2 linked regions of the Lujinxingia vulgaris genome follow. The protein of the gene in region 1 binds, or shares a complex with, the protein of each later gene. Links are inferred from orthologs where the notes say so. Each region holds a gene or a part of one and is shown on either strand. Other genes may lie near its edges.

The links.
Region 2: the proteins of smc (region 1) and FRC98_RS04605 are in contact, whole or in part, in a crystal structure (PDB 3ZGX), measured with the Bacillus subtilis proteins. The link is inferred for Lujinxingia vulgaris from one-to-one orthologs.

Annotation. Positions count from the first base shown.
Region 1 is NZ_VOSM01000003.1:518,433-533,608, reverse strand. What follows is about bases 6,858-11,089. They hold smc (chromosome segregation protein SMC), read left to right. Parts: upstream 6,858-7,181; coding sequence 7,182-10,889; downstream 10,890-11,089. Other genes in these bases: ftsY (signal recognition particle-docking protein FtsY), read left to right, coding at 11,041-11,089; FRC98_RS09075 (cytochrome P450), read left to right, coding at 6,858-7,031. In the rest of the region: FRC98_RS09100 (serine/threonine-protein kinase), read right to left, coding at 1-1,419; FRC98_RS09095 (N-6 DNA methylase), read left to right, coding at 1,540-3,294; FRC98_RS09090 (hypothetical protein), read right to left, coding at 3,304-3,501; FRC98_RS09085 (asparagine synthase-related protein), read right to left, coding at 3,524-5,245; FRC98_RS09080 (hypothetical protein), read left to right, coding at 5,369-5,572; more of FRC98_RS09075, read left to right, coding at 5,682-6,857; more of ftsY, read left to right, coding at 11,090-12,747; FRC98_RS09060 (outer membrane beta-barrel domain-containing protein), read left to right, coding at 12,995-13,729; FRC98_RS09055 (outer membrane beta-barrel domain-containing protein), read left to right, coding at 13,775-14,530; FRC98_RS09050 (tetratricopeptide repeat protein), read left to right, coding at 14,633-15,176. UniProt on the Bacillus subtilis protein: Required for chromosome condensation and partitioning.
Region 2 is NZ_VOSM01000002.1:222,962-236,686, reverse strand. What follows is about bases 10,945-13,725. They hold FRC98_RS04605 (segregation and condensation protein A), read left to right. Parts: upstream 10,945-11,808; coding sequence 11,809-12,642; downstream 12,643-13,725. Other genes in these bases: FRC98_RS04595 (pseudouridine synthase), read left to right, coding at 13,362-13,725; scpB (SMC-Scp complex subunit ScpB), read left to right, coding at 12,639-13,277; xerD (site-specific tyrosine recombinase XerD), read left to right, coding at 10,945-11,793. In the rest of the region: FRC98_RS04640 (phosphoesterase), read left to right, coding at 585-1,235; FRC98_RS04635 (aspartate kinase), read right to left, coding at 1,257-2,450; FRC98_RS04630 (hypothetical protein), read right to left, coding at 2,610-4,709; FRC98_RS04625 (hypothetical protein), read right to left, coding at 4,949-6,688; tRNA pseudouridine(13) synthase TruD, read right to left, coding at 6,752-7,867; FRC98_RS04615 ([protein-PII] uridylyltransferase family protein), read left to right, coding at 7,977-10,742; more of xerD, read left to right, coding at 10,870-10,944. UniProt on the Bacillus subtilis protein: Participates in chromosomal partition during cell division. May act via the formation of a condensin-like complex containing Smc and ScpB that pull DNA away from mid-cell into both cell halves.

The sequences.
Region 1 (15,176 bases):
CAGGTGGCCGAGGGCGCCGAGGATCACGAGCGCGACAAGCGCGATGATCAGCGTGAGCGCCAGCGCGAACTTCAGGCCGGTGCCGCCCGATTGGGGGCGCTCGTAGGGGGAGACGAGCAGCTGCGAGCCGCTGGCGTCGGGGGTGGCGTCATCGGCCCAGGTCCAGACATCGTCGGGGGAGGTTGCGGGGGCCGGGGTCGGCTGCTGAGGCCGCGCGTTGTGGGGCGTTTCGAGATCGGTGTGGGGGGCGGGCGTGGGCTGGCGCGAGCTCGCGGCGATCGGTGTGGGGTGCTCTTTGCGGCGGGTCAGCACAATGACCTCATCGCGCGGCGCAGGCGGCTCGAGCACAGTGATGATCGATGAGGTCGAAGAACTCCCACCTCGGGTGATGCCCGGGGGAGGCGTTTCGACGGGCTGGCGGCGCATATCGCCAAAGGGGACGGCGTCTTCGGCGTGATTTTCCCCCGTGGACGCCGCTGCGGGTGTGGGTGTCGATGTGTGCTCGCGTCCGCCGCCCAGGGGCGCAAAGCCCGGCGCGCGCTGCGTGAGGTCGGGCTGTGCGAGCGCGTCGAGGAGCTCCGCGGCGTTTTGAAAGCGGTTCGCGCGGTCTTTCTCCAGCGCGCGCCGCACGACCGACTCCAGGCGAGTGTTTCGGAGCGCGGCGTTGGAGAAGACGGGGAGCGGCTCAAAGAGGTGCGCGCGCATCACCTTCACCGGGTTGGGATCGCTGAAAGGCGGGTGGCCGTTGAGCATCTCAAACAGAATGATGCCCAGCGCGTAGATGTCGGTCTGCGGATCAACTTCTTCGCCGGCGGCTTGTTCCGGCGACATGTAGGGAGGCGTACCGACGGTCGAGCCCGTCATGGTGAGCTGACGCGCGCCCGGCTCGGTGGGCGTCTCCAGGCCTCCCTGGGCCATCTTCGCGATGCCGAAGTCGAGGACTTTGACGAAGTTCGGATCGTCGCCGATCTGCGTGAGGAAGATGTTTTCGGGCTTGAGGTCGCGGTGGACGATGCCCTGGTCGTGGGCTTCCTGGAGGCTGCCCAGGGTCTGGCGAGCGATGTGCAGGACCCGGGGAAGATCGAGGGGGGCCGACTCCTGGAGGCAGTCCGCGAGGTCCTGGCCGCGGAGGAGCTCCATGACGATGAAGAAGAGATCGTCTTGCTGCCCGTAGTCGTGAACCGTGATCGTGTTGGGGTGCTGAAGACGGCTGGCCAGGCGGGCCTCGCGGCGGAAACGCTCGACGACATCATCGACCGACGCGAAGCGCGGCGGAAGGATTTTGATGGCGACGTCTCGGTCGACATTGAGCTGACGGGCGCGGTAAACCATGCCGAAGCCGCCCTCGCCGATGGCTTCGGTGAGCTCGTAGCGGTCGGCCAGGCGAGTGCCCGGTGTCGAGAGGGAGAGCGTCGTCATAGTGTGTGATGCCGGAGGAGTTCGGGAGGCCGGAGCACAGGGGCCGAAGCTGCCAATAATGCCGTTAACATGCTCTCTAGCAGCATAGGAAAGGGAAGAGTGTCGAGGCAAGGAAGAGCCGTGAAAGGGGAGAAAAAAGTCGAGGGGTTGGGGGCCCGGTTGGGGTCTGAGTTGCTGTGTGCGGCGCTGGCCTCGGCGGTGCGTGATGCGGCGGCACGGTGGGGCTGCGCGCTGGAAGAGGTTGGGGAGGCGATCGCCGATGTGGTGGAGGGAGACGTAGCGTCGATGATTGGCGCGGTGATGGGGGCGGCGGCCGAGGGGCGTAAAGGGGAGGTTCAAGATCGGGAGAAAGGTGGGGCGTGGGACGGGTATCTCAGCGATGAGGCGCGGCGGGCCCATGGCGTTCATTTTACGCCGGATGCGGTGGCGCAGCGCCTGGTGGGACTGCTGGATGATCTTGCGACGCCCGGGCCGATCGTCGATCCGGCCTGTGGCGCCGGCGCCTTATTGCTGGCCGCCGACAGGCGCTGGCCCCGGCGGGCGCTGGTAGGGGTGGAGCGTGATCCGCTGCTGGCGATGGTCGCCGCATTGCGACTTCTGGACGCGCGCCGCGGGCGCGAACATGCCGGGGTGCGCATCGTTGTGGGTGATGGCCTGGCCCCTTTGCCCGATGCACTGGATGGGCGCGTGGCTGCGGTGGTGATGAACCCGCCCTACGTCCCGGAGAAAGGGCACGGGGAGGCGCTTGCCGCGGTGCTGCGCGCGCATCCGCGATTTGAAGATGTGCGCGGCACGCGCGCCGATCTTCTCTATTACTTCCTGGCGCGCTCGGTGGAGATGCTGGCACCCGCCGGGCAGGCCGCCTGGCTGACGCCGCCGCACTGGCTTCGGGCCGACGGCGCGTGCCGGCTGCGTGCCTGGTTGCTAAAGCGCGGGGCGATGGAGCGTTTTGCGTGGTGCGAGGCCCGGGGCGTCTTTGATGCGACGCCGGGTCAGGAGGTGCTGCTCAGCGCGTTTCGCCGTGGTGAGGCGCTGCGCGAGCCACGCTGGCGTGCGGAGGTTATTTTGGACGGTACCCAGGGCGATGCGTCTGCAGGCTGGCAAAAGGTACAGCCCCAGAGCCTCGGTGAGGCTCGCTGGAGCCCGCGCGCCGACGCGAAGGTGCTGGGGTGGGGCGCTCGCCGAAAACGCCAGGGGCGGCCCCTCGGTGAGCTGGTGCGTGATTTTCAGGGGGTTGTCAGCGGTGCGGATCGGGTGACGCGGCGTCACGAGCGCAACTTTGGAGGTGAGTATGGCTGGGAGGTGGGCGCGCCGATCTTTTTAAGTGAGAGCGCGCATCCTCCCGAGCGGTGGGAGCCGCTTTTGCCCTATGTGCGGCCGGTGCTGCGATCCGGGAGGTTGGAGGCGGGGCGGACCTATGAGACCGAGGTGGCGCACGCCTGGATGCTCTACCTCGATGGGGAGGTCGACGCGGCGCATCTTCCGGCGGTTGAGGCGGTGTTGGGGCCTTACCGGCCTATCCTTGAGGCGCGACGCGAGGTGCGTTTGGGAAAGATGCCCTGGTATCGGCTGCACTGGCCGCGCGATGCGCGGGCGATGCGCACGCCGAAGTTGGTGGTGCCGCGACGCGCAAAACATCCCTGCTTTGCGCTGGACTTAAGCGGCGCGGTGGTCTCCAGCGACTGCACCTTTCTGGTCGCACCGGATCATGTGCAGGACACACGGCGCTACCTGCGGGCGTTGATGGCGGAGCTCAACAGCGAAGAGACCGAGCGCTACCTGCGGGTCTTTGGCAAACGAAAGGGGGAGCTGCTGGAGTTTTACAGCTCCCCGCTTCGCGAGCTGCCCGTGGTGGGCTGGCCTGCTGTTGAATGAGCGCTGTCATCAGCCCGGGTAAGGCATGTCCAGATCGACCCCGCCGGTGGCATCGACACCTTTGGAGGTTGCGCCCCGAATCAAGGCTTTGAGTGAGCCCAGGGGCTCGACACGCGGGGGCTGATAGGTTGAGGCGCAGGTGGCGTCGGTGCGCGGTGTTGAGGGCGCACGGCGATCGAAGCGATGGCCAGGTTGCGGCGTACACATAGGAACCTCCAACAGAGAAGCATCAGGTGACATCGGCTGCGGCCCACCGGCTCTGGTTCTGGAGCCAGAGTTCGGCTGCAAGGGTTCGCCAGATCTCCCAGGAGCCGCGCCAGGGTGGTCCTGAGAGGGGGCGCGCCAGGTAGTCGGCAAGGGCTTTCTGGAAGATGGCTTCATGGATCACTCGGTGTCTGGCGAGCTGCGAGTGGGTCATCAGACGCAGCGCGCGGTTGAGCTCCTTATCGGCCAGCCCGCGCTCGACGAGCGCGTCGAAACTTCCGAGCTTTGGACGCCGCCTGACCTCCGAGGGTAAGTGCCGACCGAGGCGACGCAGCGGCGCTTTCTGGCGTCCCCCCTCAACCAGCTCGGCAGGGGATAGTTCTAAAGATAAGTCCCAGACCTCGGCATCAAGGAAAGGAGTCAGAAGGCGCAGGTTGGCCTGACGGGCGATGCGGGCCAGGCTGCGCATGATCAGCTCCCAGTTCCAGGTGTGCTGGCGCGCGGCGCGAAAGCGCGCAAAGCGCCTGGAGGCGGGCTCAATGCCGGCTGGCGAGGCGTATGGCGGGCACAGAAGCCAGGGGGGCGTCGGGGCGGGGGCCGGCCGCAGGTGCTCGCGGGCCGCACGCAGGCCCAGGCGTTGCAGCGCGGCGCCGAGCGCGGGGGCGCTCAAGCGACTCAGCCCCAGGTGGCGGGCCGCGGCCAGAAGATCGCGCGGCGCAAGGTGCTCAAAGCGATCGTCGAGCCAGACCCGGGGCGGGATCCACAGGGCGTCGTCGGCGCCGTGACCTGTGACCAGGGTCAGGAGGGGTTCGTTGAGCCGGGATCGAAGCTGAGAGAGGGCATCGGAGAACCACCCGAGGTCGGGGTGGGCATGCGGCCCCCAGCCGGCCGCGCTCAGGTGTTGGGCCGGAAGTCGAAGAGGCCAGCGGGTCTCAATGGGCAGGGGCTCCCAGCGCGCACCCATCGCCTCGGCCAGCGCCCGGGCGCGCCGGCGCTCGCCAGGATCAAGGTCCAGCGTCAGCGTGCGGGTCTTTGCCGGATGGGGGCTCAACCCCAGGAGCGTGGCCGAGTCCAGCCCACCGCTGAGCGCAAGCCAGCTGCCCGGCTCATCCAGCGCGAGCGCACCGCGCTCCAGGTGCGCGCGCAGCCTGTGGGCCACCTCGGCGCGGCGCTGCGGCGTCGGCCGGGATGTGGACCCTACGCCCGGGCGCGCACGCCACCAGCTTTGCAAGGTGAGGGTGGTGTGGGCCCCGAGATACGCGACTTCTCCGGGGCGCAATCGCTCCACGTTCAGCGCAAAGTCGGCGCGGTCGTTGGCCTGTCCGCCGGCCAGAAAGTCGCCGATCCGCAAAAGATTCAAGCCGTCGGCGCCGCTCAGCACGCTCATGAGGTCGGGATCGGTGCTGGCGGCAAAGTCCGGCGCGCAGCGGTGTTGCCAGGGTATGCGTCCGAAGCGATCGCGCCACCAGCCCTGCGCGCTGTGGCCCTCTCGCCAGAAGATCCCGCTGTGCACCCCGGGGATTCGGCTCAGCGCCAGTCCCTCACCGCGTCCATAAGCGTCGAGAAGCCCTTCCCAGTCGGCCGACATCGCCCCGGGCTCACCGATAACCAGCGCGCGCCAGCAGCCGGCGACCACCAGCCGATGCTCCCAGAGCGGGGAGGGGCGCATCCAGATTCCGGTGGCGATCGCTTCGGCGTCACCGGGGAGTGCAGCGCGGCAGCCCGGGCCGAGATAAAGGTCTGTCAAAGCTGGCTCCGTGGTGGGCGGTGTCGTGATTACGTTTAAAGGTAGTCTCAGGGATGACATCTTCATGCGGGCGACGCGGACCACTCGATGTCCGGCGTCAACACGTGTGCACACGGAGCGTGTATGCAGGGGGAGAAGACGGCGCTTCAGCCGCAGCCACAGCTGGCCGCGCTGGGGTTGATGATCTTTTTGATCGGGGCCCTGGCCCTGTCGTTATGGCCGGCACCCGCGCCGGCGAGCGCTGTGTCGCAGCCGCCTGCGCAGAGCGCGACGGGCGCTGCTGATGGAGAGCGGGCCTCGGTCGAGGCGATGTTTCGAGCGCGTTGAATAGACCGGGGCGGGGCTTGACCGGAGCGAGTGCTGTGCGAATCTTGACCCACGTTTTGATCACCTTTCCGTGGGCCTGTGATGCTCGCGCTGCAGACAGGATGTTGCCATGTCCTCTCCTCCCGATAGCCCCGGCCCTGAGGTTCCCGGCCCCAGCGGGCTGACGATGGCCATGACCTTGCGGGACTTCGCCCGCGGGCCGATCCCGATGATCGAAGGCTTGCAGGCGCGCTTTGGCGACGTCTCGCGTTTTCGATTCGCCGGCAGCACGATGTGGCAGTTCGGCGACCCGCAGCTCATCGAGGAGGTGATGCTGCGCAAGGCCGGCGAGTTTGTGAAAGATAAGATCACCCACGAGCTCGACGATCTGGTCGGCCAGGGTTTGCTCACCAGCGAGGGCGAGCTATGGCGCCGGCAACGCAAACTCGCTGCGCCCACGCTGCAGCGGCGCCATATTCAGGCCTATGCCGAGGCGATGGTGCGTTTCACCCGCGCCATGACGGCAGAGTGGGGCGAACAAAGCGACCGCGCGTTTCATCACGACAGCATGGAGTTGACGCTGCGTATTGTGGTCAAGACCCTCTTCAACCTGGAGATGGCCCACGAGATCGACCGCATCGGCCGGGCGATTGAAGACGGCATGGACGCGTTTCATGAGCGCGTTCATACGATGTGGCGTTTCATCAAAGATTATGTCGATCCGCCGCTGCAGCCGGTGCACAACCGGGCGGTGGAGACGCTGGATGACGTCATCGGAGAGTTGATCCGCGAGCGTCAGCGCGACCAGAGTCCGGGCGATGATCTCTTGTTGCGCTTGATTCAGGCGCGCGACGATGAGGGCCACGCCATGAGCGATCGCCAGCTTCGCGACGAGGCGCTCACGATCTTTCTGGCAGGCCACGAGACCACCGCGCTGGCGATCACGTACGCGCTCTACCTCCTGGCCAACCACCCGGGCGCGCAACAACGCGTTCACGATGAGCTCGATCTTCGGGGCGGCGATCTCGGCGCCAACGCTGCCAACGATCTGCCCTACCTTAAAGCCGTCGCTCAGGAGGCGCTGCGTCTCTACCCGCCGGCCTGGATCGTGGGGCGCGAGGCGCTCGTCGACGTCGAGGTCGGGCCCTGGCGCGTCGAGAAGGGCGACCAGGTCATCATTCCCACCTTTGTGGTGCATCGAAACGAGCGGTTTTTTGAAGATCCTCTGCGTTTTGCGCCCTCGCGCTGGCTCGACGGGCTGGAGAAGCGCCTGCCGCGCTTTGCGTACTTCCCCTTCGGCGGCGGGCCGCGGGTCTGTATCGGCAATCATTTTGCGATGATGGAGCTTGTTCTCGTGCTCGCGACGATCCTTGGCGAGTATCGCGTCGAAGATCTTTCGGAGTCGGCGGTGGAGCTTGACCCCTCGGTGACCCTTCGACCGAAGGGGGAGGTGCCGCTCCGATTTGTGCGTCGCGCGTAAGTGTCTGATTTTGCGTGTGAATCTGGCGTTACGTTCCGGCGTGTTGCGGCGGTTGAACCGGACGCCGACTTGGGGTTAACGTGCGCCCCCTCTGGCGCGCTTAATGGAAGCGCGCGGAGCGCGCACCTACCCTGGGGTTGAGCCGCCGGCATGAAGCTACGTCGAATTGAGATTGTGGGGTTTAAGTCGTTTCGCGATCGCGTCACCGTCGATATCAGCGACGGAATGACCTGCATCGTCGGGCCCAACGGCTGCGGCAAGAGCAACGTCGTCGACGCCATCAAGTGGGCGATGGGCGATATGTCGCCCAAGAGCCTGCGCGGCGACTCGATGCAGGATGTGATCTTTGCCGGCACCGAGAAGCACCGGCCCGGGGGGCTGGCCGAGGTCACCCTGGTGTTTGAGAACACCGCCCGGGTGCAAGAGGCTGCCGACGAGGAGCAGGTCGACGCCAGTGGCGCCGATCTCAGCGAGGCTGCGGTAGAAGACGCTGAATCGCCGGAGGAGGTGCAAGAGGCCCCGGAGGACGACGCCCCCCTGCAGGGCGCGCTGGCCGTCGATGTTGAAGAAGCGGATGAAGACGCGAAAGATAAGAGCGCCGCGCCCGGCTGGATCACCGGCGACGGCCTGCCGCGCGAACTTCGTCATGTGGCCGAGATCGCCATCACGCGCCGGCTGCACCGCAGCGGTGAGAGCGAGTACCTGATCAACAAGATCCCCTGCCGGCTGATGGACATTCAGAACCTGCTGGCAGGCACCGGCCTGGGCAAGCAGGGCTACTCGATCATCGAGCAGGGGCAGATTGGCTTTATCGTCAACGCCAAGCCGCAGCAGCGCCGCCTGATCATTGAGGAGGCCAGCGGCATCACCCGATACAAAGGCCAGCGCGACCGGGCCGAGCGCAAACTTGAGCGCACCGAGCTCAACCTGCAGCGTACCCGCGATGTGCTCGACGAGATCACCAAGCAGCTCGGCACGCTGGAGCGCCAGGCCAAAAAGGCCGAGGAGCATCAGCGCTTTAGCGAGGAGCTGCGCGCGCTGGAGATCGCGCTTCTGCTCGACAAGCGCCGCGACGCCATGGCCCGAGCTACAGACTCCCGGCGCCAGCTCGGCGAGGCGAAGCGCACCCAACATCAGTCCAAAGTCGACTTTGAGGCCGGCGAAGAGCAGCTGCGCGTGGCCCGCGTCGACGCGCACCAGGCTGAGCGGCGCCACGCCGATCTGACCGAGTCTTTCTACAAGCTCGACACTCGCCTCAACCTGACGCGCTCGCAGCTGGAGCACGCCACCGACGCCATCTCCCAGGCCGAAGAGCGCGCGCTGACCCTGGCCGATGAGAAGCGCAGCCAGGAAGAGCGGCGCGAGCACCTCAAAGTTGAGCTGCTGCGCGTTGAAGAAGAGCTTGAAGCCTTTGTGATGCAGCCCGAGGACGACGACGAGGCGGTGCTGCGGGTGCAGGAGGAGCTGGAGCGACTTCGGGAGGATCGCGACGGGCTTTCGTCGCAGCGAGACCAGGCGCTCAAAGATCTCAACGAGGCGCAAAGCGATGCGAATCGCGTCAGCGACCGTCTGCAATGGGTCGGGCAGCAGCTCAGTGAGATGGACGCGCGCGCGCAGACCACCCGCCAGGGGCTGGGCGCGGCGCGCGAGGACGTTGAGGATCTGACGCGCGCGCTCAGCCGTCTGACCATGGACCACGCCCGGGTGGCCGAGGAGGTCGAGCAGCTCAAACGCAAGAGCGGCGACGCCCAGGCTCGCCACGCCGAGGCCCGCGAAGCGCTCAAAGAAGCCGAAGATGAGGCCCGCGAGGTCGCAAGCCAGCTGGCGGTCACCCGCGCCCGCGTCGAAAGTCTCGAGGAGATGCGCGAGCGCGGCGAGGGCTATCAGGAGGGCGTGCGCCGCGTGCTCACCTGGGCCAAAGAGGAGGGTCGCGACGATGTGCTTGGCCCGGCCGGCGACTTTCTGGCCGTTCCCGAGGGCAAAGAAGCCGCCTACGCGGCGTATCTGGGGGATCGCCTGGGCGACATCGTCGTGAAGACGCGCCAGGCGGCCTTCGACGCCCTGGCGATGCTCGCCAGCGCCGATGTGGGGCGAGTGGGCTGTTTTGTGCTCCCCACGCCCGACGCCGATCCGCGCCAGGCGCTCTCCGGCTGGCTCGAAGGGCTGGAGATTGTCGATGAGCTCGCCCTTGCCCCTCAAAACACGGACGCGGGCAACACGCGCGCCTGGGCAACCCCCCGGGGCGACATTCTCTTTGCCGACGGCCGGGTCGTCGGCGGGGGGGTTGGCGAGCAGACCGAGACGCTGCTCAAGCAGGCTCGCGATCTTGAAGCCGGCAAATCTTCACTGGCCGAGCTGATCGTCGCCGATGAGGAAGCTCAAGAATCACTTGAGGTCGCTCAAGAAGACCTCGTCATCGCTGAAGATGAGGTCGAGTCGGTGCGCGAAGCCCTGCAGGAGGCCGTGCACCGCGCGCGCGGGCTGATGCAGGAGCGCGACAATGAGGAGCGTGAGCGCCAGCGCGCCACTGCGCGTGTGGAGAAGTTGCAGGCGGAGCTCGAAGAGCACGAAGAGCTCCACCAGGGACTTCAAGCAGAACGTGAGGTTTTGGCCGGACGCCAGCAAGAACACGCCGGGGCGCTTCCCGGTATGGAGAAGGCGTTGCGCGAGCTGATGCAGCAGCTCAATGAGGTCAACGCGCGGGTCGAGGCGCGCAACGCCGAGCTCACCGACGAGAAGGTGCGCGTGGCCCAGGTGCGCGAACGCCGCCGCCACCTCGAAGAGAGCGCCGCTCGTCTGCGCGGCGCCATCGGCCACTCCGAGGGGCAGATCGCGCGCTTTGCCCGCGAGATCGAAGAGCAGGGCGAACGCGCCCGCGACGCCACCATGCGCGTGGAAGAGCTCAAAAAGGAGCTGGCGGAGGTCGAGCGCGATCACGGCATCCACCGCGACGACGTCAAAAAGGCTAAAGAAACACTTGAGGTCGTGGCGCAGGCCGTGCAGGAGCAGGAGCTCAGGGTGCGCGCGCTGCGTAAGGCCCTCGATGAGGCTCAGGAGGCGCTCCAGGCCCTGGAGGTCGCCACCCGCGAGGCCGAGCTCGCCATGGAGCACATCGACGAGCAGCTCGCCGAACGCTTCGAGCTCACCCTGGCTGAGGCTCAGCCCCTGGTGCGCGATATTGCGCTGGGACCGGAGGAGCGTAAGTCGCGCGCGGAGTTTTTGCGTAAGCGCATCGAGCGGCTCGGGCCGGTCAACCCGCTGGCCATCGAGGAGTTTGCGGAAACGCAGGAGCGCCACCGCTTCCAGGCCGAGCAGCAGGCCGACCTGGAGCGCTCTGTGGCAGATCTTCGCGACGTCATCGCGCGCATGGATAACGAGAGTCGCAAGCGATTCAAGGAGACCTTTGAGGCGGTCAACGCGAAGTTCCAGGAGGTCTTTCCGCGCCTCTTCCGAGGAGGTCGCGCCAGCCTCGTGCTCACCGATCCGGCGAATATGCTGGAGACCGGTGTGGACATTGAGGTGCAGCCCCCGGGTAAGAAACTTCAGAACGTGACCTTGCTCTCCGGTGGTGAGAAGGCGCTGACGGCGGTGAGCCTGATCTTCTCGATCTTCATGCTCAAGCCCACGCCCTTCTCGGTGCTTGATGAGGTCGACGCGCCGCTCGATGAGGCCAACGTCGGCCGCTTTGCGGAGATGGTGCGCGATTTGAGCACCACCAGCCAGATGATCGTGATCACCCACAACCGCCGCACGATGGAGGCCCCGCAGATGCTCTACGGGGTGACCATGGAAGACGCGGGGGTCTCCAAGATCGTCTCAGTGCGTCTCTCGGAGGTCGACGAGCAGATGGCTTCCTGAGGGCATATCCGCCGGGCGCGCCCGGTTGACGCAGGGCGCATCGGCGGGGCAAAAGGGGCCGGTACGATCAAACGCGCCGTCTGAACCGACCTTTTGCGAGCTTGTGCGGCGGGCAGACAGGCCAGGATCAACTCTAAGCATGGATGGACGGATGAGTGAGACGCTTTTGAGCAGCGCGACAACCTTGACGTTGATTGGGCAGGCCGCCGAGGTGGAGCCGGTCAGCTGGCTTCCGATTGTGCTGGTGGCCGTGGTGCTGATCGCGGTGGTGGCGCTGCTGCTCTTTTTGCGAAAAGGCGGCGAAAAACCCGGCGATCGGCCCCGCGCCGAGCCTCGGGACCGCAGTCAGGCGCCGACGGCCGATCTTCTCGAAGATCGCGATGAGGTCGATGCTCCGGTGGAGATCCACGAGGGGATGACCCTTGCCGAGATCAAGCGCGCGAAGCGCGCGCGGGTCAAGGGCGAGGGCGCGCGTCGTGAGACGGCGGCCGAGGCCACCGAGCGCTCGGCGCGTGATCATGCGGAGGCCAAAGCGTCGGCCGAAGAGCCTTCCGAAGAGGTGAGCGAAGCGCCGGCGGAGGAGCCTGCTGAAGAGGTGAGCGAAGCGCCGGCGGAGGAGCCTTCCGAAGAGGTGAACGAAGCGCCGGCCGAAGAGGCGTTGAAGAAAGCGTCCACCGGACTTCCGCGCCCCAAAGCGAAGTTGCCCGAGATCGAAGCGCCGGAAGAGGGCGCCGGGCTTGGCGAAGAGAGCTCCATCTCGCTGCCCAAGCCCCGGCCGCAGGCCGAGCGCGCGAAGAGTGGCGCCGGCACCCTGCCGAAGCCCAAACTTCCCAAACCCGCCGCGAAGCCCGCGCCAAAACCCGAAGCTGAAGCTGAGGAGACCGCGTCCGATGTGGCGACCGAGGTTGAGGCGCCGGCGGTACAACCCACTGAGCTTGATAAGCCCTCGGCACCCGAGCCCGCGTCGCTTCGCGACGGTCTGCAGAAGACCCGCACCGGCTTTGTCGACCGCCTGGGCAAACTCTTCAGCGCCGAGACCATCCCCGACGACCTCATCGACGAAGTCGAAGAGATCCTCTTTACGGCTGATATCGGCGCGAAGATCGCCCAGCGTATCATCGACACCGTCGAAGATGAGCTCTCCGGCGATGAGAAGCGCGATCCTTCCGCAATCTGGGGCAAGATCCGCGCGTACTGCGAAGATATTCTCAGCAAGCATGAGGGGGCCATCGACTTCGATGCGCACAAACCCTTTGTGATGCTGGTCATCGGCGTCAACGGCGTGGGCAAGACCACCACGATTGGCAAGATTGCCAGCAAGCTCAAGCGCGAGGGCAAGAGCGTGATGCTGGTCGCCGGCGACACCTTCCGCGCCGCGGCAGTCGAGCAGCTCGATGTGTGGGCCAAACGCACCAACATCCCCATCCACCGCGGTGAGGATAACGCCGACCCGGCGTCGGTGATTTACGCCGGCATCGAAAAGGGCATCGCCGAGGGCGCCGACGTCATCATCTGCGACACCGCCGGGCGCCTGCACACCAAGGTCAACCTGCTCGACGAGCTCGGCAAGATCGGGCGCGTCACCGGCAAGGCGCTCGAAGGCGCGCCGCATGAGACGATCCTGGTGCTCGACGCCAACACCGGCCAGAACGCCATTCAGCAGGCCTCGATGTTTAAAGAAGCCTGCGACATCACCGGTGTGGTGCTCACCAAGCTCGACGGCACGGCCAAGGGCGGCGTGATTCTGGGCATCTGCGATGAGCTCGACGCGCCGGTGCGCTACATCGGCATCGGGGAGGGCGTCGAAGACCTGCGCGCCTTCAACTCCGGCGAGTTTGTCGAGGCGCTCTTTATGTGATCGCCGGCTGCGGCCCGGTGTGCGTCTTTTTACAAGTGCACGCCGGGCGCAGCGCGCAACGTCCACAGCGGCGTTGCGCGCCCGGCGAACCCCCACACGGGGCAGAGGGGCTCTTGCCGCTCTAAAAATCCCTGTGATATACCTCGCCGCAGCGAATCGAAGGTAAACCCACGCGGGGATCACACCCCGGTCGAGCTGTAGAGGGCCGCTGGCGCGATGCGCTCGAGCCCCAGCCTCTGGAAGGACCATGCCGCACCGAAGTTTCGCCGCTCGCCATCTGCTCGCGTTGGCTGCCCTGGGCAGCGCCACCGTCTTGAGTGCCTCTGTCAGCGCTCAGGAGACCGTGCAGGAGTTCTCTGACACCATTCACGTCATCCAGCGCCGGCCGGTGCTGCAGAAGCAACGTGTGGATCTGACGCCGCGATTCGGGGTCAACGTCAACGACGCCATCTACCGGAACTTCCGCGTCGGGGCGAACCTCAACTACCACTTCAGCGAGCGCTTCTACGCCGGGGCGATCTTTGACTGGTACGATTTTGGCGAAGTGCTTGGCGGTCCGACCCAGAGCTTCCGCGACGTGGATACGGAGGCGCGGGCGAGCACCGATGCTGCCTACCTGAACTGGGCGGGCGGCGCCGAGTTGGGCTTTGCTCCGCTGGTCGGAAAGTTCGCGCTCTTTAACCGCGGGCTCTTCTTCTACGATGTGTCGGTCTCGGCCGGGGTGCTCTTTGCGAACTCCGCGTCGATCGCGCGTCCTTCGGGCCAGAGCGGCCTGGCGGGCACCGCGGCGCTGAGCACCCGGGTGTTTTTGAACGACTGGATGGCGCTGAACCTGGAGGTTCGCGACACCATCTACAACGCCCAGCTGCGCGGGCTGCCCGATGGCGCGCTGACCCACTCGGTGTCGGTCGGCGCCGGGGTGAGCCTGTATGTGCCCACCGCCTTTGAATACTCCGATAGCGAAGAGCCCGCGCAGCGCTGATGCGTATGTGTGTTGCGAAATGACGCCTGTCTGGTTGAGAAGCTCATGATGAAGTCGAATCGACGCTGGCCCCTGGTCTTCGCCCTTGCCCTGTGCGCGTTTTACCTGCCGCACGCTCCTGCTGAAGCTGCCGAGGGCGATGAGATCGCCGCGATTGACAGCGGCCCGATCGTGCGCCGCCAGCTCTTGCACCGCTCCGCGCGCCTGGAATTGCAGCCGATGGCCACGTTCAGCATGAACGATGCCTACGTGCGCAACGTGATGGCCGGAGTCAGCGGGACCTACTACTTGAATAACGTCTTCGGGCTGGGCGCCTCGTTTCAGTACGGCGCGATGCACCCGGCGACCAACCTGCGCGAGAACCTTGAGGCCACACTTGCCGACAATGGCGAGCTCGCTCGGCTTGATTCGCTGAGTTACTCCTACCTGGGGTGGGCCGCGGACGTGGGCTTTACCTACGTGCCGATCTTCGGAAAGTTCTCGGTGATGAACTCGCTCTTCTCGCATTACGACCTGCACCTCTTCGGCGGCATGGTCATTGTCAATGAAGGCGTCGAGGGCAGCTCGGAAGGCGTGATCGTCGATGACGGTATCGCCGGCACCCGCCCGGGTGGCTACTTTGGCGGCGGTCTTCGTTTCTTCATGAGCGATATGCTCGCGCTCAACGTTCAGGTTCGTAACTACCTCTACAATCGCGCCGAGATCAGCAGCGGCAACGCCAACCCGCAGCTCTCAAACACCGTGATGCTCTCGGTGGGCCTGGGGATCTTCCTCCCGGGCGAGGTTAAGATCTCGCGCTGAAGGGTTCTTGCCCGTTGAGGGCGGCCCGGACGCGTCAGCGCCATGGATTTCCTGCACCGAGCAAAAAAAGCCCTCGACCGTGGAGACGCGGTTCGAGGGCTTGTGCAATTGGTCGAGGGGTTGCGCCGCAACCCGGAGCGCGACGACGCGCTCGATCTTCTGCTCTACGTTTACACCCGCCAGATCGAACATCCCGGGGTGGAGTCCGATGTGCTGCGCGCGCTGGAGGGGAATCCGGCGCGCGGCGAGCTGCTGGGGCTTCTGGAGGCGGAGCTGCACGCGCGTGAGAAGGTCTCGATGGCCCGTGCGCTGGTGCAGCTTGCGCGTGAGCAGGGCGTGGCGGTGGTGCCCCCGCAGGAGGAGACTCCGGACGATGAGGCGCCAGACGAGGAGCTACAGGAGCGGAGCGACGCGGACATCCCAGGCGATGACGATGAAGGCGTCGAGGTTGGCGCGTCAGCGGCGGCTGATGAGGTGGGCGGAACTGACGCGCTTGCAGAGGAGAGCTCGGGGGCGGTCGGAGCGCCGGAGGTTGGCGCCAAGCGCGATGATCCGGTGGCTGTGCAACGTGCCCGGGTGATGCGCCGCGAGGTCGGGCTGCCGACGACCGATGAGATCGAGCGTCGGCACCCACGCCGCCCGAAGA
Region 2 (13,725 bases), on another replicon or contig:
GTAAGATCGCCCGATCCTCCCTGTTTTTCGCCCCGAAAACGCCCCCGAAGCCCTCGGGGGCGTTTTTTTTCATTTATTTTTTACAGTGTGGTTGACATTTTCCACCACGGCTGTAATTTAGAGTGCGTAAGGCGCGAAGCACAGAGACAAAAGGTGACAGGTTCCAGTAACACTGATACTTTACAGTCTCTTCGGAATAGAAAGCCGGCCGCTTCAGTTTTACATCGTGAGTACGCAAGAAAGGCCGCGTGTTCTGTCGTGTGCGAGGTAGGTTGCATCCTTCCCCATATCTTCCTGATATCCCACCCCATTTCCTTCCTGGAAATCCTACCAAAATCCCTCCTACTTACTTCGCACACGAGAGCACACGCGGCTCAGAAAGCGAGGCCCCTCCCAGGGGCCTCGCTTTTTTCTTGGTAGAATTTTCCAACCAAGCTGTAGCCCCCGGCCACTCGCCCCTTGTCAGCCCGCCCGCCCCCGGCCACAGTGCCCGCGCCGAGTTCCCGCGCGATCCTCTGCCACACATCACGACCTCACAACTCGCGCGTCTCTACCCCCTCGCCCCCTTCGCCAGGAGCCCCCAGATGAGCCCCGCACGCTACGCCGACGAGACCATTGCCTTTGTCCCCCGCGCCGAGCTCGAAGCCCTCAGCGCGCTTGAGCATGGCTTCCGACCCGATGCGCAGGCCCGCCACTACGCCGAACTGGCCGGACGCCTGCAGTGGGCGCTGCGGGCGCCTCTCGAAGACGATCCGAGCCGCAAGCAGCTCATCCCCTACGTGGTGGTTCACAACGACACCGAGCTCTTTCGCCTGCGCCGCCTCCCCACCCAGGGCGAAGCGCGCCTTCATGACAAGCTCTCGCTGGGCGTGGGCGGACACATCGCCCGCGACAAGACAAGCGACGCGCCGGCCGAACTTCATCGCCCCGACGACGCCCTCTGGACCGGTATGCTCGTGGAGCTCTACGAAGAGCTCTACATCGATCAACCCCTCACCCTGACCTACCGCGGGCTCATCAACGACGACACCAACGAGGTCGGCAAGGTGCACCTGGGAGTGGTCTTCAGCGCCTACCACGTCGGGAGCCCCGATCAGATCCGCGTGCGTGAGACCGACAAAATGGTTGGCGAGTGGGTGGGCCCGGACGAGCTTCAGGCGAAGATGGCGGGGCTGGAGAGCTGGAGCCAGCTCATCGCCCCCGAGGCGCTCACCTGGCTCAACCCCGCGCCCTGAGCCAACTTCTGGCATGCGCCCTCAGGCTGGCAGCGCCTCACCCACAAAAGCCTCATGAAGGGCGTTGGCCCCCGTCTCCACCTGATCGGCGGCCACGATCCAGCTCAAGCGCGCAAGGCTCGCGCTCAGCCCCAGGCTCGTCACCCCGGCCTCCCGCAGCGCCGCCTCGCCAAGCCGGCTCCAGCGCGTCTGCCCGCCGACCCCCAGCCCCACCACGCTGATCATCCCCGGCTGGCTGACCTCCACATCCGCGCCGAGCGCCCGCAACGACGCCTCAAGCTCGGCCACACCGTGCACGTCATCGAGCCCGATAAATGCATCCAGGCTGCGGCCGGGCTGCCAGTCGAAACTCACCGTGGCCAGCGCCTCAATGGCCTCGGCGGCTCGGTCGGCGCTCTCCCCGGCACGCACCCGAAGTCCGCGCCGAATATGGCTCACGGCCACCGCCGGCCGCCCCTCCTCCAGGCGCGAAAGCTCCGCCTGGGGAAGATCCACGCGCACCACTGTGCCCCCCTCCCCGCGCATCTGCGTGCTGCGGGCGTAGAGCGCGATCTGGGCGCGGCGCGCAAACTCCACGGCCTGCTCATTGAGCACTTTCGCGCCGGCGCGCGCCATCTCCTGCATCTCCTCGTAGCTCAAGCTCTCGAGCTGGCGCGCGCTGAGCACCACCCGAGGATCGGCGCTGAAGACGCCGTCGACATCGCTGTAGATCTCGCAGGCCTCCGCCCCCAGCGCCGCCGCCAGCGCCACCGCGGTGGTGTCGCTGCCGCCGCGGCCCAGCGTCGTCACATCCCGCCGGTAGCTCGTCCCCTGAAAGCCCGCCACGATCACAATGCGCCCCTGCGCCAACTCGTCCTGCACCCGAAAGGGTCGCACGTCGATGATGCGCGCGTTGGAGTGGCTAGCCGTCGTGATGATGCCGCACTGCGACCCGGTCAGACTCACCGCCTCATGGCCGCGGGCCTGAATGGCGATCGACATCAGCGCCATACTGATGCGCTCCCCCACCGAGAGCAGCATATCGAGCTCACGGCGCGAGGGGCTGGCCGCAAGCTCATTGGCCATCCCCAGAAGATCGTCGGTGGTATCGCCCATCGCGGAGACCACCGCCACCACCTGGTAGCCGCGCTCCCGGGTGGCCACAATCGCCTCGGCGACCTGCCGGATCTTGCTAAGGTCTGAGAGTGAGGATCCCCCGAACTTCTGAACGATCACCTTCAAAGCGCACACCTTCTGAGCTGGCGGTAGCCCCGGAGCGCTCGCCCGTCGAGCAACCCGGCGCACCCGGCATCGCGCCGACGCAGCGCGTCAGCGGGCGCACAGCTTAGCAGGTTTTCCAGCCGGCGCACCCTCCCGCCACTGGCCCCCCATCACTTACGAAGGCTTGACCAGCTTGAGCACCAGCGGAAACGCCGCCGCAAACCCGGCGAGCAACCCGCCGCCGAACTGTACGAAAAGCGCAAGCGCCGCACTGCCGCCGAGTGCGCTGGCCACCACCGCCCCGAGCGTCGCAAGCGACACCAGCGCAAAACCCGCCGAAGCCACCCCGCGCGAGATGGGCAGAAAAGGCAACAAAATCGCCAGCACACCCATCACCGCCGGCACAAGCGTCAGGGCTGTCAGCGCACCTCCGCCGACCACGCCCAGCGCGGTCGCTGCTACCAGGGTCACACCGGCCATCACCCCGCAGACCTTCTGCAGCGTGGCCACAAGCGCCTCCGCGCCCCCGGTCGCACCTGAAGCGGCCGTCGCCTGCGGAACCACCGGCGCGGCCTGATGAGTCGCCATCGGCGCGCTCTGCTGCGCAGGCTGATGAAGCACACCAGAGCCGGGAGAAGGCGCGCCAAAAGGTTGCGCTGACCCGGCACCCGGCGCCGGCGTTCCACCGAAGTTCGCACCACTGGCCGAAGCTCCAAAAGGTTGCGACCCGAGAGCCCCCGGCGCCGGTGTCGCGCCGAAGTTCGCACCACCGACCGGTGACTCAAGCCCCGGCGCCGGCGTCGCCTCGGCAAAGGGCGCCGCCGTGCGTTGAGGCGCCGGCTGCACAGGCTGAACCTCGGGCAGCGACTCCTCAACCGGCGCGACCTGCTGCGGAGCCACCGGCTCCAGCGCTTCGAGCCCCGGCTCAGGCACCTCTTCGATCGTCGGCGCCGCAGCCGCCTCCCCGGGCTCCGGCAGCTTGATGCCAAAACGCGGCCCGGTGGAGCTTCGTTGCCAGGGGTTCGGCCCGGCAGCCTGCGCCAGCGAAGGATCTCCGACATCGGTGTCGGCGTCGGGCTGCGTCAGCCCGGGCGCCGGACGCGCCGCCGACGGCGGCGCGCTGCTGGTCGGAAACGCGGTGCGCGGCCCCTCGCCATCACCAAAAGGCTGCTCGCGCAGCGGCTCACTGGTCGCATTGCCCACCTGGTAGGTCCCGGTGGTGCTGAGCACGCCGGAGTCTTCGGCCATGCCACCGCCTTCGGCGCCGCCCTCACGCCCGCGCCGCGCCACCTTATAGACCCCGCTTCGCGGCGTATCCCGGTTGGCCGAGCGTTTAAAGGGGTTCTCCCTCACCTCGCCAGGCCCCGGCACACTGAGCTTGCCCGGCATCACGTCGGTGCGAAGATCATCGGCACGAAGATCAGAAGGTGTCGGAAGCGGTGTGCGCTCGGCTTTCTGCACACTCTTCTTGAGGCGATCGCGCAGACTGGCGCCCTTCCCCAACTTCTCGGCCCCCGCCTTAAGCTGCGCCACACTCATCGCCTGGGTGGGCGCATCGTCGGCGTCGCTCTGCACGCCGCCCACACGCATCGCGCCGCCCCCGGCCATGATGTCGCTCTCTTCCTCCAGCGACATCCCCATCAAGGTGTGCAGACGCCCACCATCTCCGCGCGCGCCCTCACTCTTATCGACCGACATGCTCCCGCCCCCGGTGTCGGGGTTGGCAAAATCCGTCGCCGAGAGCACCTGCGTGGCAAGCCCCTCGCTGCTCTCCTCACCAAGCCCCCAGGCCGACATCACCTGGTCTTCTTCCGACGGCTGAGCGGGCGCCACCGGCGTCGGCCGTGGCTCGCGATTGGGCGCTCCCGGCCCCACCGGCGAGGGCATTCCAAACGCCGTCGCACGCGGGTCGACCTTTTGCGCTTCAAAAGCCTGGCGCAACTTCGCCGCGTCCACCTGGCGGGTCGAGTCATCTTCGCCCCCAGCTTCGGTCGCGTGCTGAAAGGGAAGATCATGGGCCGAGACCATCGCGGTGCGCGCCTCATGCTCCTCGCCACTCTCGGCGCCGGTGATCGCCGGCAACCCGAAGAGCGTGCTGCGCGGCGCGGCCGCCGTGCGCCCCTCCTGGATCGCCGCCTCGCTCTCCTCATCGAAGACCGCCGGAATCCCCATCATCGTCTGTCGGGGGGCGCGCTCTTCAAACGCCTTCCCGCAGCCGGGGCAGCTCGCTGCCTGAGGTTGCACACGGGCGTTGCATGATGGGCAGATCTTCACCGGCATCTCCTGAGCCTTGCCGAAGCGTTGCGCTGTACGGGACGCACCATCGCGCCCGCACGTCGATAACATGACACCTTCCGGGTTCCTTCCACTTCTCCGCGTTCACCTCGCAAGGAAGGACCTCATCACACTATGTCAAGTATCGAATTGTTATCATAGCCCCCCGCACCGTAAAAGCGCCAACATCACGGGAGGATGGCTCGCGCGCCTTCAGCGCCCTCTGCGATGCCTTCGCGTTACTCCGCCTTCAGCGCGCTCTGCTGATGCTCGCGCAAAAGCGCCGCCACCGGATTGCTGAGTTCTTGCTCCAGAAGATCCTGGTAGAACGCGGCGACCTCCTCGCCCTCCACGTACTCTCCCAGCCGACTGAGCTGAGCGAGATTGCCCGGGTTGATGTTGCGCTCCGGATCGTCCGCCAGAAACGAGGCGTAGCACAGAAAGGCCTTCTGGTACTGACGGTCCGAGAAGAGCGCCAGGGCGAGCTCCTTCTGCAACCCTTCGCGCTCCTCATCGGCCAGGGGCGTGGAGAGCTGGGTCTGAATCCACTCCACATAGCGCTGGTGCAGGCTCGCCGCCCTCCCCAGGCGCTGCAGCCCTTCCAGCGCCTTGGCACGCCCTGCCTCGGCCCGACGTTCGGCAAACGCCCGCGCAAACGCATCAAAGGCCTGCTCTTTCTGGCGCAGCTTCACCTCGTAGAGCATCGCCAACACCAGGAAGACCTGCTGGCGCTCGGCCGGCGCCCCGAAGAGCTCAATGCCGTCCTCATAAAGCGCGGCGAGCTCCTCCCAGGCCTGCTCTTTGATGTAGCGCTCGCGCTGCTCGTTGAGGATCGCAATACGCGCGGCCAGATCATCGCCGGGCGCGGTGATCTCACCACCGGCCTCGGCCTCCACCGCCGGCGGCGGGGTCTCTTCGGCCTCACTCAAGTCGCCGCGCAGCCGCGCCAGACGCTCGTTCAGATCGCGGGTTCGCTCGGTGGGCTGTGAGGCGCGGCGAAACGCCCGCGTAGGCCCGGGAGCCTCTTCCGGCGCGGACTTCTCCTCGGTCAGCAAAATCGGGTCGGAGCTCTCCTCGGCCAGCTCGCTCTCCTGCTCGTCAGCCTCACTGGCCTCGCTCACCGACGAGGGCTCCGAGTCCTCATCGAGCACATCGATATCATCCAGGGAGACCTCAATGACCTGCGTCGAGCGAAGATCGTCCTCCTGAAAAGAGCTCGGCGCCTTCAAGATCTGGGTGGCCTCCCCGAAGTCGTCATCGTCGTCTTCGAAGGGCTCCGCCGCCGACTGCTCCGAGACCTCCGAGGCGGCGTTGAGCACCTCGTCGATCGCCTCGCGCGCTCCGGCAGACGTCTCCATCACCTCATCGATCACCTGGGTGGAGCGCAGATCATCGACCGGCGCCGGGCGCGCGGCCGCCTCCACATCGAGCTGAAACATCGGGCGCGTCATCGGCTCGCGCTCCTCCTTGCGCTCTCCCCCCTGGAGCACATCGGCCAGCGCCCGCGACGCCCCGCGAAGCTCGGCGTAGAGCCGCCCCTGGTTGCGCAGCTTCGCCACAAAGCCCGGGTTCAAAAGATCGATCACCTCGCCAAGCGGCCCGAAAGGATCGCAGTCGGCCAGAAAACGCTCCAGATCCCGAAAGACCTTATCGGCCCGCGAGAGCAGATCCTCGCTCAGCCGCCCGGCGACCAACCCCTCAAAGATCGCTTCGAGCTCACGCCCGAGCTCCGCAACTTCATCGAGCGTGCGCTCGGCCGCGCGCGAGCCCCAGGGGTGTCGCACCGGGCGCACCGCCTCCAGGTACTGCGCCAGCACAAAGAGGTGCAGGCGAGTGTAGCCCCCTACCGCCTCAAAGGGCGCGAGCAGCTTTCGTCGGGAGAGCTGCGAGAAGTCGACCTCGCTGAGCTCCAGCCCACATTGGGCGGCAAGTTGTTGAAATTGGGGGCTCGAAAGCGCCTCGAGTTCTCTTCGGATCACCGCATGCCTCGTCGTCTGTCATCGCCCGGGCGGGCTATTTTGAACGCGCTCTCATCGCGCGCATCATAACACGGGGTCGGCCTCGTCCAAGTCCTCTCTTCCCAGGAACTCGCGCATGACCACGGTGGCGTAGGAGCCCGAAGGCAGCGCGAAGGCCACGCGCGCGCTCATCGCGTCTTCCATCGTCACGTCCAGCGCGGGCATCGGCAGGGTGAGCGCGCGCCTGGCGCCCCGCCCCATCTTCCCGGCGGCGCGAAACATCTCCACCTCCAACCCCAGCTCCGAGAGCACCTCCTGCTCAATTCGCCCCGCCTCACCCTGAGCCACCCCCTCTTTGTAGCCGGGCATCGGACCGGTGATCACGAGCTCTCCGGCATCGATGCGCCCCTGAACCTCCTCCAGCTCGTCGGGCCCCACCCAGAAGCGCCCGCCGCTGTCGAGCTTCTCGAACACATCGCCATCCAGCGCGCGCCTCCAGCTCCCATCCTCCAGCCGCCTGGCGAGCACGCGGTTGAAGATCTCACTCTGCACCGCACTCACGGCCATCTTCCGCTGGAATCGCCCTTTTGGCGAGCGGCCTCCCTGCAGCCAGCGCAGCCCCCGAAAGAGGTTCTGCCCCTGACGCCCGAAGCGCTGCGATCCGTAGAAGTTCGGAACCCCGAGCGCCTTTAAGCGCGCCTCAATCGCGTGGATGCGCGCCTCCACACTGGCCTCATCGCCGTCGTCGAGGGCCTGAAGATCTCGCACACGCAGCTCGAAGCGATTGCCGGCAAGATGCCCGGTGCGAAGTTTGTTGGTGTGCAGCGCGGCGTCCAGAATGCGGATCGAGGCGTCGACTTCCCCCACCACCTCAGCCGGCTCGCGCCCGGCCAGCACCTCCGCCGGCACCGAGAGCCACTGGCGGGTCACCGCCACCCGATCTTTGGTGCCCGCGCTGGCCACCTCGGCTTGCTCTATGCCAAAATGCGCGGCGATCTTGCGCAGCAGACTCGCGCCGTCGAGGTCGCGTTTCTCGACCCACAAGAAGAGATGATCGCCCTGACCGCTCGCCGCATACGCAGCGATCTCCTCGACCACAAAATCTTCAGCGCTTGCCTTAAGCGTGCCGGCGAGCCCGGGGAGGTCGGCGCAGAGCCGGGGGCAGGCGATGGGCGTGGTCTGAGACGGGGTGGAAGACATCTTCTCTCCTGATGGTAGCAACTCGGGGTGGGCGTACCGTCGCCCACCCGCAACTTCGGCGTCGCCGCGCAACCTCGCGCCGCTCGCCAGACTTCTCTCGGAGCACCTTGTGAAGCACTCCAGCCCCCTGGCCATACCCGAGGCCGTGACGCGCGCCAACGACGAACTCATCGCCTCGCGCCACACCATCGCTCGCGCCATCGTCATGGGCGCCGGCGGCCTGGAGATCGCCGCGCGACTTCGCGCCGTCACCGATCGCTGGCTCAAGATCCTCTGGGAGGAGGCCTTAAGCGAGGAGCTTCGCACAGCCGCCTCCCTCCACGCCACCGGCGGTTACGGCCGCGACGAGCTCGCCTTTCACAGCGACATCGACGTGCTCATCGCCCTCAACGATGACGCCTGGCTGGAGCGCGACGACCTCGCCCTGGCCGTCGAGCGCCTGATGGCCTGGTCGCGCGTGCCCCGCCTGCGCCTGAGCCACGCGGTGCGAACTCCCGCCCAGACCCCCGAGGCGCTCGCTGAAGATCCCCGCACCGCCATCGCGCTCATCGATCTTCGCCCGCTCGCCGGCCCCGCCTCCCGCGCCGCCGACCGCCGCACCGCCATGGAACATCTGCGCGGCAACGACGAGGGCACCACCTTCGTCGAGCAGCTTTTTGAGGGCCACCGCCAGCGCGTCGCCCGCCACGGCCAGACCGTCTACCTGCTTGAGCCCGACGTCAAAAATGGCGAGGGCGGCATGCGCGATCTTAACTGCATCGGCTGGGCCGCACGCTGCCGCTGGCAGATCGACGCCCGCACCCAGACCCGCGATGACGTCGGCTGGACCGAAGAGCAACGCCTGCGCTACCTCGACCGCCTCGACGCCATCCTGGGCGTGCGCAACGCGCTGCACCTGATCCACGGCCGCAAAACAGACCGCCTCACCTTTGGCGATCAAGAACTTCTGGTGCGCCTCGACGAACTTCGTCTGCAATCCCCCGAGCGTCTCGAAACCGTCGATCCAGAGGCCATCGCCGAACACTACCGCCCCACCGACGAGCAGGACCGCCAGCGCCTCAACCCCCAGGTCGAGTCGCTGATGCGCGCCTACTACTGGCAGGCCCGCGCCGTCAGCGTGGCCTGCGAGCGCATGCTGCGCCGCTGGTCAGCCTTAAGCCCGCCGGGGCCGGCGCGCATGCTGGGAAGTTTTGAGCTGATGGGCGACGTGATTCAACTTCCCGAAGATCGCCACGACACCTTAAGCGCCGACGAGGTCTTTGAGGCGCTCAGCCTCGCCAGCACCCACGACGCCCTCCTCGACCCGCGCCTCGAATCCGCCATCGAAGCCGCCGTGGGCACCTGGCCCCTGGGCGACGCAAGCTCGCCGGCGCGCGCCCACCGCCTGCGCGCGCTGCTCACCTCCCCCTCAACCTCGGCGCGCACCGCCCAGCGCCTGCTCGACCTGGGCATCCTCACCCGTACTGTTCCCGAGTTCGACCCGCTGGTCTGCCACGTGCAGCACGACGTCTACCACGTCTACACCACCGACGTTCACTCCCTGAAATGCCTGGAGCTCGGCCGCGAACTTCTCAACGGCGCCCCCGGCGCAGCCGGCCGCTGGCCCTTCTTCCGCTACGTCGCCTCCAGCATCACCGACGCGGAGGTCTTCCTGCTGGCCTGCCTCTTTCACGACATCGGCAAAAACCGCGGCGGCGACCACAGCCGCAAGGGTGCTGTGTTGATGGAAGCCATCGGCCCCCGCCTCGGCCTGGACGCAGCCCAGGTCGATCTTCTGGCGATGCTCGTGCGCGAGCACCTCACCTTAAGCCTCACCTCACGCCGCCGCGACCTCTCCGACCCCCACGTCGTCGATGAGATCGCTGAGCGCCTGGGCGACGTGGCCACCCTCAACCTGCTCACCGCCCTGACCTTCTGCGACATGTCCACGGTGGCGCCCGACGTGATGAACGACTGGAACGCCACCCTGCTCATGGAGCTCTACCGCCGCCTGCGCGAAGCGCTTGAGCAGGGCGATGAGCGCCACCGTGCCGACCCGCGCGGACTTCGGCGCATCCGCCAGCGCCTGGAGCGCCGCATCCAGGACTTAAGCGACTGCCCGATGGAAGACATCGATCTGGACACCTTCCTCAACGATCTTCCCCAGGAGCATCTGCTGCACGCCGAGCCCGACGCCCTGGCACGCCAGCTCGCCGCCTACACCCGCGCGCGCCGCAACGACGTGGAGACCCGCATCCAGGGCGTCGCCGTCGAACTTGCGCCGCTGCCGGAGCGCGGTATCACCGAGATCATCGTCTCCACCGTCGACACCCCCGGCACGCTGGCCCGCATCGCCGGCGCCCTCTCCAGCGCCGGCGTCAACATCATGGCCGCCGACATCGTCTCCACCGCCAGCGGTCGCACCCTCGATATCTTCCACATCGCCCACTTCAACCCGGCCGCCCTGCCCGTCTCCGAGCCCCGCGCCGTCGACGACCCGCGCCGCCTCGAGAAGATCACCTCCCGCATCATCGACGTGCTCGAAGAGCGCCTCGACGTCGACGAGCTCCTCCAGCAGCGCTTCGACGAGCGCCGCCTCACCCCCCGCCCCATCCCTCAGGTTCCTACCGAGGTCCGCGTCGTCGAACACGCCAGCGAGCTCTTCACCGTCATTGAGGTCCGCGCCCCCGACCGCCTGGGCCTGCTCTACCAGATCACCCGCGCGCTCTTTGAGACCGGCGTCGAGACCCGCGTCAGCCGCATCGACTCCCTGGGAAGCCAGGCCATCGACAACTTCTACGTCGAGGAGGCCCACGGCGGAAAACTCTCCCGGGAGCGCTGCACCGAGGTCGTCACCGCGATCGAAGACGCCTTAAGCCGCCTGCCCGAGAACTAAAGGTCACACCCAATCCCTTAAACCCTCACCGGTTGCCGGCCTTGCCCTGCAGCGCCTGCCCGCTTAGCCTGCACCCGGCGACCTCGCCAGACGCACCGCCCGCACTCCTTTGGTTTACGGAGGCCCCATGAAGCTCGACGAAGCGATCGACAGCTACCTCTTCCATCTCAAAGTCGAGCGTAACCTCGCCGAAAACACGATCCTCGCCTACAGCAACGACTTAAGTCAGTTCGTCGACTTCCTCACCGACGCCGAGAGCGACGCCCCCCGCCCCAGCCCCGACATCGAGGCGATCAGCGACGCCGACATCAGCGCCTTCCTCGCCCACCAGCTTGGCGAGTCGGTCAAGACGCGCACGATCTCCCGAAAACTCTCCAGCGTGCGCGGACTTTTTAAGTTTTTGCGCCGCGACCAGAAGCTCGAGCGCGACCCCACCGCCCACGTCGACGCGCCCAGCTACGGCACCCGTGTGCCCACCGTGCTAACCCTCGACGAGGTCGAGTCGCTCTTGAACGCCCCCGACCGCTCCACCCCCGAGGGCTTGCGCGACTGGGCCATGCTGGAAGTCCTCTACGCCACCGGCCTGCGCGTCACCGAGCTTGTCACCCTGCTCATCCGCGAAGTCGACCTCAACGCCGGCTATGTGCGGGTGGTGGGCAAAGGCTCCAAACAACGCGTCGTACCCCTTGGCGAGGTTGCAATCGATGCGCTCGCTGAGTATGAGGACCAGGCGCGTGGCCAACTTCTGGCCAACGCCGGCGGACCCGGCGCCTCACCGGCGCTCTTTGTCACCCGCCGCGGCGGCGCGATGACCCGGCAGGCTTTCTGGAAAAACATCAAACGCTACGCCGAGCTCGCCGGCATCGACAAACCCATCAGCCCGCATAAGCTGCGCCACAGCTTCGCCACCCATCTTCTGGAACGCGGAGCCGACCTGCGCATCGTGCAGGCCCTGCTCGGTCACGCCGATATCAACACCACGCAAATCTACACCCACGTGGCCCGTGAGCGCCTCAAACGTCTCTACGACGACCACCACCCGCGAGCCTGACTCGCCACACACGCCATGAAGAGCGCCCCCGGCGGCCCCCGCGCCGCAGACAACGCCCAGGTCCCCCCTGAGCTCCGCCTCGATCTGCCGAGCTACCAGGGCCCGATGGATCTTCTCCTCGACCTGATCCGCGAGCACGAAGTCGACATCTTCGACATCCCCATCGCGCTGATCACCGCCGAGTACCTCCGCTACCTCGACCAGCTCCAGGCCCTCGATCTGACCGTCGGCGGCGAATGGCTGGAGATGGCCGCGACCCTGGTTTACATCAAGTCCCGAACCCTGCTCCCGCCCGACCCCGAAGAAGAAGACGACGAGCTCGGCCCCGACCCCCGCGAAGAGCTGGTGCGCCGCCTCATTGAGTATCAGGTCTTCAAATGGGCCGCCGAGCAGCTCGACGACCGCCCCCAGCTTGAGCGCGACTTCTTTCTGGCCGCCCCCAAAGCCCGCGAAGAACGCGAGCAGGTCGGCCCCCCGAAGTTGCGCGAGGCCGACATCGCAGACCTGGTCGACGCCCTTCGCCGCGTTATCGAAAAACAACGCGAAGAGCCCACCTGGGCCTACGAAATCACCCGCGAAAAACTCACATTGCGCGGCATGGTGCTCGAGATCTCCTCGATCCTGCGCGACGAACCTCGCATCTCTTTTGAGTCCCTCTTCAGCGAAGGCCGCCTGACCCGCCACCGCGTCGTCACGACCTTCTTAGCCCTCCTCGAGATGACGAAGCTGCGCATGATCAAGCTCTTCCAATCTCGCCTGGGCGGGCCCGACACCCTCATCATCGAGCGCGCCGTCATCGACATCGTCGAAGTCAGCCAGACGCTTGAGTTTTACGACAGCACACCATGACCGAGATCCTCGACGAACAAACCACCCGCGCCCGGGTCGAAGCCCTGCTCCTCGCCGCCGAGGAGCCCCTCTCACTCGACCGCTTCCGCGACGCGCTGCCCACAGCTTCGGCCGAAGCACTCCACAAAGTGCTGCGCGCGCTGGAGCTCGAATATGCCGGCCCCCACCGCGGCATCCACCTTGTGCGGATGTCCGGCGGCTACCAGCTGCGCACCAACCCCGATCCCGAGATCGGCCAGGCCATCCGCAAACTTTTTGAGACTCGGCCCGTGCGCATCTCGCGCGCGGCGATGGAGGCCCTGGCCATCATCGCTTACCGCCAGCCGCTGACCCGCGCCGAGATCGATGAGATCCGCGGCGTCAACTCCTCCGGCGTCCTCCAGACCCTCCAGGAGGTCCAGCTCATCGAAGTCGTCGGACGCCTCGACGACATCGGCAAACCTAACCTCTACGGCACCACTCCCCGCTTCTTAGACTTTTTCGGCCTGGAGAGCATCGGCGAGCTTCCCACCCTGGAAGCCAGCGAACTTCAGGCCCTTATTGAGATGCACAACCAGCTCGAACATCCCGAGGCCGACGTCGACATCGACCACGCCCCTGACGAGCTCGCTTCCCCTTCTGACGATCAGGAATAGCCCGGCCCACCTCGAAGTTGGCCCGCCTAAGCCCGTCGCCTCACCCCCGATCCTCTGCGATCTGCCTGACCCGGAATACCTGTTATGGCCCAAGAAATGCGCGTCCAGAAGTTTTTGTCCAAAGCCGGCGTCTGCTCCCGGCGTAAAGCCGAAGAGCATATGCTCGCCGGCCACATCAAGATCAACGGCAAGGTCTGCAAAGAGCTCGGCACCCAGGTCGATCCCTCCCGCGACACCGTGGAGTTCCAGGGCTCGGTGGTGCGCCTGCCCGAGAGCTACATCTATGTGCTTCTCAACAAGCCGGCCAATTACATCACCTCGCTCACCGACCCGGAGGGCCGCCCGGTCGTCGTCGACCTGCTCCCCAAAACCATGCCGCGCGTCTGGCCGGTGGGCCGCCTGGACTGGGACAGCGAAGGCCTCCTTCTTCTGACCAACGACGGCAAGC